3 regions of the Enterobacter cloacae complex sp. HYC042_NIDB genome follow, and region 1 is predicted to be linked to each of the others. Evidence: predicted binding sites of a transcription regulator. Region 1 holds the regulator's gene; each other region holds the start of a gene.
The links. The regulator CRP, encoded in region 1, controls carbon source genes, mostly activating them, when cyclic AMP is high. The targets are predictions, from matches to a motif close to ATGTGANNNNNNTCACAT.

Region 1 (3,592 bases):
CAGCCACATCACCAGACTTGCCATCGCCGCGACCATATTCAGCACTTCCAGTCGCCCTTTTCCCTGGCTCCGGCTCAGCCTCAGACCGAACCCGAAGCGTGGGCTTTTGTCGTCCCGGAAGTTTTGTTCTATCTGCATTCGTCGGCTGTACAGGGCCATTATCTGGTGCGGTTCCAGCCCTTCTGCATTACTGAACAGCAGCCAGGGCTCCCGCGCACTGCTGCGGTGTTCCCGCTGTGTTTTTGGCATGCCTCCCTTTCCGCGACGCCCTGCCTCCGGGCGTTTGTGCAGATAAAACCGGCCGTAACAGGGGATACGGTGTTTACGGGACAGGACACCGTAACCCACGCAGACCGGTTGCCCGGTAGCCTCAAGCTCGCTGATTTTCATCCACTTTTTATCTCCGTCCAGCCGGAAGCTGATACAGCCCCTGACTCTGCCAGTGAAGCTCCAGCCCAGCTGACTTACATGCCGGAACCAGTCTGTCCGAAAGCCGGCATCCGTAAGGATGGTAATGGCTTTATCTTTCGGGATGGCAGCATGCAGGCGGTCAAGGAAGCGGCACTGGACATCACTGTTCTGCGCCAGCTCTGCGGGGACAACCTCACTCATAAGCGGAAGTGAACGACCATTACAGACCAGGCTTGCCCGCAGAAGATGCCAGTTCCTGTCATGCCAGCCGGTCCAGTCGACAGCGATAACGCAGAAGGGCATCAGGGAGGTGATGGTATGTGTGAGCAGGTGCTGAATGCGGGGAATATCACGGTGAAGGGCGGCATTACCCAGGGCACGGTCAACACGTTTAATTTTATTTTTGACGTGCGCCCTGCCGGGAAGGGTTCGCCCCAGGCTGGTCAGGGTCAGGGATGCGCCGTGGGTGAGCGCGACGGCCATGGAAACAAGGACATTAACCCGGAAGCTGTGAATGTCAGATAAAGACGCGGAGAAAAATTTCTGGCAGACTGTCTGTAAAGGCACGATGAGGTCTCTTCTGATTTGTTAGCGCAACCAGTAGATCACACTTCATCGTGCTTTTCATTTTTCTGGGGAACCCTCAGCCCCGTGGGAGAGGGTTAGGGTGAGGGCATCAACACGCACGATGCCCCAATAATTAAGCCTCGATCACTTCATACGAATGGGTGATTTTTACCGCTTTCTCCAGCATTAACGCCACAGAGCAGTATTTCTCCGCAGAGAGATCCACCGCGCGTGAGACCGCCGCGTCTTTCAGTTCTTTCCCGGTGACAACAAAGTGCAGATTAATGTGGGTGAACAGGCGTGGCGCCTCTTCGCGACGTTCTGAGGTGAGTTTAACCTCGCAATCCGTCACGTCATGACGGCCTTTTTGCAGAATCGACACCACGTCAATCGCGCTGCATCCGCCTGCCGCCATCAGCACCATTTCCATTGGGCTTGGGGCTTTATCGCCGGAGTTACCATCCATCAAAATCTGGTGTCCTGATGCGGACTCGCCCAGGAACGTTAAACCTTCAACCCACTTCACGCGCGCTTGCATATTCATTAACTCCAACGTTGCATTTTTGGTGACAGATTACGCGTGCGTTACATTTCTCGCAATGGAAGGCGACCTGCATCATGCTGAAGCGAGACACCAGGAGACACGCGGCAAAAGCTATGCTAAAACACTCAGGATGCTACAGTAATACATTGACGTTACACATGTATGCAGAGGACATCAAACTTTACTGGCTGCGAAACGTTACGACAGCCGACTTCCCAGGGTATGGGTAAGAATTCGATTGCAACCCCAGAGTCCGGATGCATCTGATGACTCTGGTGACAGCTTATAACAGAGGATAACAGCGCATGGTGCTTGGCAAACCGCAAACAGACCCGACTCTCGAATGGTTCTTGTCTCATTGCCACATTCATAAGTACCCATCGAAGAGCACGCTGATTCACCAGGGTGAAAAAGCGGAAACCTTGTATTACATCGTCAAAGGCTCGGTGGCAGTGCTGATCAAAGATGAGGAAGGCAAAGAGATGATCCTTTCCTATCTGAACCAGGGCGATTTTATCGGTGAACTGGGCCTGTTTGAAGAAGGCCAGGAACGTAGCGCCTGGGTTCGTGCAAAGACAGCATGTGAAGTGGCTGAAATTTCTTATAAGAAATTCCGTCAGCTGATTCAGGTTAACCCTGACATCCTGATGCGTCTTTCTTCCCAGATGGCGCGCCGTCTGCAGGTGACGTCAGAGAAAGTGGGTAACCTCGCCTTCCTGGACGTGACTGGCCGTATCGCGCAGACTCTGCTGAACCTGGCGAAACAGCCAGACGCGATGACCCACCCGGACGGCATGCAAATTAAAATTACCCGTCAGGAAATCGGTCAGATCGTCGGTTGCTCCCGCGAAACGGTGGGCCGTATTCTGAAAATGCTGGAAGATCAAAACCTGATCTCCGCCCACGGTAAAACCATCGTGGTTTACGGAACCCGTTAATCCTGCCTAAACGGCGTGCCATCGCGAGGTGTCACGCCGTTTTTGTCTCTATTCCCCATGTGGCGCAGGCTGATCTATCACCCGGAAGTTAACTACGCACTACGACAAACGCTGGTGCTGTGTCTTCCCGTGGCCGTGGGCCTGATCCTGGGACATCTTCAGCAGGGCCTGCTGTTTTCTCTCGTCCCCGCCTGCTGCAACATTGCCGGTCTGGACACGCCCCATAAACGCTTTTTCAAACGTCTGATAATTGGCGGCTCGCTGTTTGCTGGCTGTAGCCTCGCGGTGCAGCTTCTGCTGGCTCGCGATATTCCCCTGCCGCTGATCCTGACCGTGCTGGCGATGACCCTCGGCGTCACCGCCGAAATCAGCTCGCTCCATGCCCGGCTGCTTCCCGCGTCACTCATTGCGGCCATCTTCACCCTGAGCCTCGCCGGTAATATGCCCGTGTGGGAGCCGCTGCTGATCTACGCCCTCGGCACGCTGTGGTACGGGCTGTTTAACTGGTTCTGGTTCTGGCTGTGGCGGGAGCAGCCGCTGCGCGAATCTCTGAGCCTGCTCTACGTGCAGCTTGCGGATTACTGTGAAGCCAAATACACCCTGCTCACCCAGCATACGGATCCGGAAAAATCCTTACCGCCATTGCTGACGCGCCAGCAAAAGGTGGTAGACCTGATAAGCCAGTGCTATCAGCAGCTGCATATGCTCGCCGCCAACAAGAACCACGAATATAAACGGCTGTTGCGCACCTTCCAGGTGGGGCTGGATCTTCAGGAGCATATCTCCGTTAGCCTTCACCACCCGCAGGAGGTGCAAAAGCTGGTTGAGCGCAGCCATGCCGAAGCGGTGATCCGCTGGAACGCACAAACCGTCTCCGCGCGCCTGCGGGTGCTGGCCGATGATATTCTCTACCACCGCTACCCCACGCGCTTTAACATGGACAAACAGCTCGGCGCGCTGGAGAAAATCGCCCGTCAGCACCCGGATAACCCGGTCGGCCAGTTTGCCGCCTGGCACTTCAGCCGCATCGCCCGCGTGCTGCGCACCCAGCGCCCGCTTTATTCCCGTGACCTGATGGCGGATAAACAGAAACGTCTGCCGCTGCTGCCGGCGCTGAGAAGCTACCTGTCTC
Region 2 (3,592 bases), 1.2 Mb from region 1:
CTGTTTGAGGACTTTGGCAGCGTGCTGAACGTCGGTCACTGGCATAACGATATGCCTGGGTTGACGCCGCAGGCTAAGGTTCTGGCTTACAGCGAGGGTTGTCCCCGCCAGATCGTGCAATACAGCGAACGGGTTTACGGTTTCCAGTGCCATATGGAGCTGACGCCGGAGGTGGTAGAGTTGCTGATTGAGCATTCGCAGAATGACCTCCGCCGTGCGGGTGAATTCCGTTTTGTCGAAACGGCGGAAAAACTCCGCTCGCATGATTATCGCGAAATGAACCAGGTGCTGTTTTCTTTTCTCGATAGACTGACCGCCTGACGCTGATGCCTTCTCTGGCGCGTGACTTCGCCAGCGCAATCCCTTTCCTCTAAACTGTAGCCTGCACCAGTAAGGTAATACCGGACGTTCCATTCCGGAATGTCTGGTATGCTCAAAATTCATGATGTGATCCGTGGCACATTTTTAGGTTTAATTGTATGATGAATGCGTTTCAGCAAGGACTATCACCATGAGCAAATCATTGAACATTATCTGGCAATATCTGCGCGCATTCGTCCTGATTTACGCCTGCCTGTATGCCGGCATTTTCATCGCGTCGCTGCTGCCCATCACCATTCCCGGCAGCATTATCGGTATGCTGATCCTCTTCGTTTTACTGGCGCTGCAAATTCTGCCTGCAAAGTGGGTCAATCCAGGCTGCTTCATTCTTATCCGCTACATGGCGCTGCTGTTCGTGCCTATCGGTGTGGGCGTCATGCAGTATTTTGATTTGCTCAAGGCGCAGTTCGGCCCGATTGTCGTTTCCTGCGCGGTCAGTACGCTGGTGGTTTTCCTGGTGGTGAGCTGGAGTTCTCATCTGGTACATGGAGAACGTAACGTGGTCGGGGAGAAAACAAAAAAATGATGGCTAATATCTGGTGGTCACTGCCGTTAACCCTGCTGGTATTCTTCGCCGCGCGCAAGCTTGCCGCACGATTTAAAATGCCCTTGCTGAACCCCCTGCTGGTGGCGATGGTGGTGATTATTCCCTTCCTGCTGCTCACCGGCATTCCTTATGAGCGTTACTTTGCAGGCAGCAAAATTTTAAACGACCTCCTGCAGCCCGCCGTTGTCGCGCTTGCCTTTCCTTTATACGAGCAGCTGCACCAGATCCGCGCACGGTGGAAGTCCATCATTACTATCTGTTTTGTGGGAAGCCTGGTGGCGATGATCACCGGCACGTCGGTGGCGCTGTTGATGGGGGCCTCCCCGCAAATTGCCGCCTCTATCCTGCCTAAATCAGTGACCACGCCTATCGCGATGGCGGTAGGCGGCAGCCTCGGCGGTATTCCAGCCATCAGCGCGATGTGCGTGATTTTCGTCGGTATTCTCGGCGCGGTGTTTGGCCACACTCTGCTGAACGGGATGCGTATTCACACCAAAGCAGCGCGCGGGCTGTCGATGGGCACCGCCTCGCACGCGCTGGGTACCGCCCGCTGCGCGGAGCTGGACTATCAGGAAGGGGCGTTTAGCTCGCTTGCGCTGGTGATCTGCGGGATTATCACCTCCCTGCTCGCCCCGTTCATTTTCCCGCTGATTCTGGCGGTGATGGGCTAAAATTTGCGATGCGTCGCGCAAATTTCATTTTGATTTCATAAGTTGCATACATAATGAGATGTGGATCACATATAAAGGCCTTGCGGCTCCGTAAACTACCGATCCATTAACCTTTATGAGGCAAACGCCATGCACCCACGTTTTCAAGCTGCCTTCGCTCAGCTTGCAGAGAATTTGCAGTCAGCCCTGGCTCCCATTCTGGCAGATGCACATTTCCCCGCCCTGCTGACGGCGGAGCAGGTCACGGTGCTTAAACAGGCAACCGGGCTGGATGAAGACGCGCTGGCTTTCGCACTGCTGCCCCTGGCTGCCGCCTGCGCCCGGGCCGATCTTTCCCACTTCAACGTCGGCGCCATCGCGCGCGGCGTCAGCGGAACCTGGTACTTCGGCGGGAACATGGAGTTCCTCGGCGCAACCATGCAGCAGACCGTTCACGCCGAGCAGAGCGCCATCAGCCACGCCTGGCTGCGCGGTGAGAAAGCCCTGAGCGCCATCACCGTAAACTATACCCCGTGCGGCCACTGCCGCCAGTTTATGAACGAGCTGAACAGCGGGCTGCAGCTGCGCATTAACCTGCCGGGCCGCGCGCCGCACACGCTGGGCGATTACCTGCCTGACGCCTTCGGCCCGAAAGATCTTGAGATTAAAACGCTGCTGATGGACGAGCAGGATCACGGTTTCGCCCTGTCCGGCGATGACCTGAACCAGGCGGCCATACGCGCGGCGAACAAGAGCCACACCCCGTACAGCAACTCCCCGAGCGGCGTGGCACTGCAGTGCCGCGATGGCCGTATCTTCACCGGCAGCTATGCGGAAAACGCCGCGTTTAACCCAACGCTGCCGCCGCTGCAGGGCGCACTCAACCTGCTGAGCCTGAACGGCTACGATTATCCGGACATTCAGCGTGCCGTTCTGGCCGAAAAGGCCGATGCGCCGCTGATTCAGTGGGATGCCACCGCCGCAACGCTCAAGGCGTTAGGCTGCACGACGATCGACCGCGTCCTGCTGGCGTAAACCTTCCGGCGGACAGAAATGTCCGCCACGTTGCTGAAAAACCCCTCAGTTGAGTCGCTGTTTCTTGCGCTAACCAGGCGGGTAAAGTAGCCTGAGTTAAATTTCATCCACGAACGAGCCATCTTCATGTTAAAGCGCGTTTTTTACAGCCTGTCTGTCCTGGTCGGCATACTGCTGTTTATCGTGCTGGGTCTCGACCGCTGGATGAGCTGGAAAACGGCCCCCTATATCTTTGATGACCTGCAGGACCTGCCCTATCGTCAGGTGGGCGTGGTGCTCGGCACCGCCAAGTATTACCGCACAGGGGTGATCAACCAGTATTACCGCTACCGTATTCAGGGCGCGCTGAACGCCTACAACAGCGGCAAGGTAAACTACCTGCTGCTGAGCGGCGATAACGCGCTGCAAAGCTATAACGAGCCGGTGACGATGCGGAAGGATTTGATTGCCGCAGGCGTGGACCCTGCCGATATCGTGCTCGACTACGCCGGGTTCCGCACCCTGGACTCCATCGTGCGCACGCGCAAAGTCTTCGATACCAACGACTTCATCATCATCACCCAGCGCTTCCACTGCGAGCGCGCGCTGTTTATCGCCCTGCACATGGGCATTCAGGCCCAGTGCTACGCGGTGCCGTCGCCGAAAGATATGCTGAGCGTGCGCGTCCGCGAGTTTGGTGCCCGCTTTGGCGCCCTGGCCGATCTGTATATCTTCAAACGCGAACCGCGCTTTTTAGGCCCTCTGGTGCCCATTCCGGCGATGCACGAAGTGCCGGAAGACGCGCAGGGTTACCCGGCGGTGACGCCGGAGCAGCTGCTGGATATGCAGAAAAAAGAGAAAAAGTAGGCCTGCCTTTATACTTTCTTTACGCCGGCACTGACGCTTTTTATCCCCCCTTTACGCCAGCTCTTTTAACCTGAGTTCACTGCCGCTACGGCTTCATTGAAGAATGACTATGAACTCGATAATGAATGCGTTT
Region 3 (3,592 bases), 960 kb from region 1:
ATCTGCCGTTCTATGGCAGCTTCACCGTGCGTGATGATGGCGGCGATATGGTCGATACGCTGTATCCGGTTCTGTCGTGGCTGACCTGGCCGCTGTCGGTGGGTAAATGGACGGTGGAAGGGATTGAAACCCGAGCGCAACTGCTCGATTCAGACGGCCTGCTGCGCCAGTCGTCCGATCCGTACATTATGGTGCGTGAAGCGTACTTCCAGAATCATGACTTTATCGCCAACGGCGGCAAGCTGAAGCCGGAAGATAATCCAAACGCGAAGGCAATTGAAAACGAACTTAAAGATATTGATTCGGAATAAATAAAAAAGGTGAGCAACGCTCACCTTTTTTGATCCCTGCGCGATTAGAACGCGTAGTTGAAGTTAGTACCGAACAGCCAGGCTTTACCTTCAGAGGTAAATTCGTACGGGCCTTCCTTGAAGGTCACTTTCTGGCCATGCATATAAGATACGCCCGCATCGACAGAAGCATTCTCGTTGAACGCGTAGGTTGCACCAGCACTCACCCAGAAGCGGTCCTGATCCGGAATGGAAATGGAGCGCTTATCAGCCGGTACCGGGCTGTCATCGAATGCGATACCGGTACGGAATGTCCAGTTATCATCCATATAATAGGTGGTACCCAACGCAATGCGATAGGCGTCGTGGAAGCTCTCGTCCTTATAGAACAGCGTTTGACCGTTGGTGCCGGTCGCTTTCAGCTCCTGGAACTGGCTCCAGCTGGTATAGGCCAGGCTATAGTGAATAGCCCACTGTGGCGCTACGCGGTTGTAACCCGAGACTTCCCACATTTCTGGCAGATGCAGTGACAGTGAGCCAGGGACAGTTTGACCGGAAGTCCCCCACGGGATAGTGGTACCCGCACCAGGGACCAGGCTGTTGACCGGCGTCAGGATGCCGCTCTTGTAATCGCCGTCGAAGTCAATTTTTACTTCGGAACGATAGGTCAGGCCCCAGCGGTTGTTTTTGTCCAGCTCGTACAGAATACCGGCGTTCCAGCCATAGCCCCACTCATCGCCCTTCAGGCTGGCAATTTTGTTGCTGTTTTTCGGCAGGCGAGCCGTTTGTTCACCGGCGTAACGCTCAATTTTTGCATCGGCGTAGACGGCATCAAAGCCCAGACCGAAGCTCCAGCTGTCGTTCAGACGATAAGCACCGCTCAGGTTCAGGTTTAGCGTTGTCAGGTCTGTTTTACCGCCGTATTCGCCTGCCGGGTAGTTGTTGTTGAACTCGGTAGCAAGGCCATAGTTAGACGTGACGGATGCGCCCCAGCCAAATTGTTCATTGATTGGTGCAACGAAGTGCAGGTTAGGTACCCACGCCGTTGGCGCAATGTTATCTGCTTTCAGGCTCGCACCAGAAGGTGACGTGCCGGAAATGTTGACATCAGGATCGATATACACCGCACCAGCAGAGAAGGTCGGGCGATCGAACATCATGATTAATGCAGGGTTACGGCTTGCGTTACCCGCATCATCAGCGATTGCACCTTCCCCTGAATACGCGCGGCCAAGGCCAGAGGAAGAAAATTCGTTTAGCTGAAAGCCCGCTGACCAGGCGGAAGTAGAGACGATTGCCACTGCGACTGCCAGCGCAGTCTTGTTGAACAGGGTTTTCTGGCTCATGACCATAACCTCATTGAGTTATTTTTATTCAATAATTGTTACATACCGTAACAGGAGCGCGAAGTGTAGGGTCTGAGGTATGACAGACAAATCAGACCAGTGGCCAGAGTATAGGTCCGACCAGCCTGAATGTTGCAAGTTTGTTTATTAATATTTTCAAACATGTTTCTTGAAACGAGATCTGGTTGGCAAAATTGTGACCATCGCGGCGCACTCAAAAGGGTGGTTTTTGTTTTAGATCATTTTTTAGTGTGATATCGGTCACTTATCCGATTTTGCGCCATTAACGGCTGGAGAGAGCCAGCGCTGGGGCGTAAAATATCAGCATCGTGTTTATCTCGCGCGCTGCGCGAATACAGAGGAAATTGAGCTATGAGTAAATGCAGTGCTGATGAAACCCCGGTTTGCTGCTGTATGGATGTTGGCACCATCATGGACAACACCGATTGCACCGCGTCTTACAGCCGTGTGTTCACCAACCGCGCCGAAGCCGAAGATACGCTGGCCGCGCTGAGCAAGCGCGCGCGTGATGTGGAGTCCGATCCGTGTGAAATCAAATCTACCTTCACGGAAGTGGACGGCGGCGTGAAGCTGGATATCGACTTTGTGTTTGCCTGCGAAGCTGAAACGCTGATTTTCCAGCTCGGTCTGCGTTAATCCTTTTTGCCCGGCGGCGCTTCGCTTGCACGGGCCTACGATCGTGTAGGCCGGGTAAGGCACCGTCGCCACCCGGCAACAAACCGCACAATTGCCTCTGCCATGCAGGGGCATTTTCTTTTTCTTCTCTGTGTTTTACCTCGCATTTTTAAGCTTCCCCGATTGGCTGAATGTAAAAAAATGGTTAAGACTGTTATCAGGTCAGACCACTTTATAGTCATGTAAAATTTTTCACAGGGGAAGGTTATGAGTCAGGCATTACCGCTAATCACCCGACAAGGTGACCGCATTGCCATTGTCAGCGGTCTGCGTACGCCGTTTGCACGTCAGGCGACGGCGTTTCACGGTATACCGGCTGTCGATCTGGGGAAAATGGTAGTGGGGGAGATGCTGGCTCGCAGCGAAATTCCGCCTGAGGTCATCGAACAGCTGGTCTTCGGCCAGGTGGTGCAGATGCCTGAAGCCCCTAACATTGCGCGTGAGATTGTTCTCGGTACCGGCATGAACGTTCATACCGATGCCTACAGCGTTAGCCGCGCGTGCGCGACCAGCTTCCAGGCGGTAGCAAACGTGGCGGAAAGTCTGATGGCGGGCACCATTCGCGCCGGGATCGCAGGTGGCGCCGATTCTTCCTCCGTACTGCCGATTGGCGTCAGTAAAAAGCTGGCCCGCATTCTGGTGGATGCTAATAAAGCCCGCACCACCGGTGCGAAGCTCAAACTCTTCTCGCGTTTACGCCTGCGCGATCTCATGCCCGTGCCACCTGCCGTAGCGGAATATTCGACTGGCCTGCGAATGGGCGATACCGCCGAGCAGATGGCCAAAACCTACGGCATCACCCGCGAGCAGCAGGATGCGCTGGCGCATCGCTCGCATCAGCTGGCAGCGAAAGCCTGGTCGGAGGGCAAACTCACCGACGAGGTCATGACCGCCTACACGCCTCCCTATCGAGAGCCTCTTACTGAAGACAACAATATTCGTGGTACCTCGACGCTGGCGGATTACGCCAAACTGCGTCCGGCGTTTGACCGCAAGCACGGCACCGTGACGGCGGCCAACAGTACGCCGCTGACCGATGGTGCTGCTGCGGTGATCCTGATGACGGAGTCGCGTGCAAAAGAGCTGGGCATCACGCCGCTGGGCTATTTGCGCAGCTATGCCTTTACCGCCATTGATGTCTGGCAGGACATGCTGTTAGGTCCGGCGTGGTCCACGCCGCTGGCGCTGGATCGCGCGGGGCTAACCCTGGCGGATTTAACCCTGATTGATATGCACGAAGCCTTTGCCGCGCAAACCCTG

Region 2: the regulator CRP is predicted to act here: its motif matches at 1,653-1,670, upstream of cdd (cytidine deaminase).
Region 3: the regulator CRP is predicted to act here: its motif matches at 1,886-1,903, upstream of OKF39_RS16935 (YfcZ/YiiS family protein).

What each region holds. Positions count from the first base shown of each region.
Region 1 covers NZ_CP109650.1:4,502,617-4,506,208, forward strand. Annotated here, with positions in the region: gene OKF39_RS21630 (IS4 family transposase) at 1-978, opposite strand, end outside; gene OKF39_RS21635 (OsmC family protein) at 1,112-1,516, opposite strand; gene crp (cAMP-activated global transcriptional regulator CRP) at 1,828-2,460, shown strand; gene OKF39_RS21645 (YccS/YhfK family putative transporter) at 2,518-3,592, shown strand, end outside.
Region 2 covers NZ_CP109650.1:3,348,545-3,352,136, forward strand. Annotated here, with positions in the region: gene OKF39_RS16045 (type 1 glutamine amidotransferase) at 1-321, shown strand, start outside; gene OKF39_RS16050 (CidA/LrgA family protein) at 512-907, shown strand; gene OKF39_RS16055 (CidB/LrgB family autolysis modulator) at 904-1,599, shown strand; gene cdd (cytidine deaminase) at 1,729-2,613, shown strand; gene sanA (outer membrane permeability protein SanA) at 2,740-3,459, shown strand; gene OKF39_RS16070 (glutamine synthetase family protein) at 3,581-3,592, shown strand, end outside.
Region 3 covers NZ_CP109650.1:3,543,180-3,546,771, reverse strand. Annotated here, with positions in the region: gene mlaA (phospholipid-binding lipoprotein MlaA) at 1-311, shown strand, start outside; gene fadL (long-chain fatty acid transporter FadL) at 356-1,636, opposite strand; gene OKF39_RS16935 (YfcZ/YiiS family protein) at 2,009-2,293, shown strand; gene fadI (acetyl-CoA C-acyltransferase FadI) at 2,540-3,592, shown strand, end outside.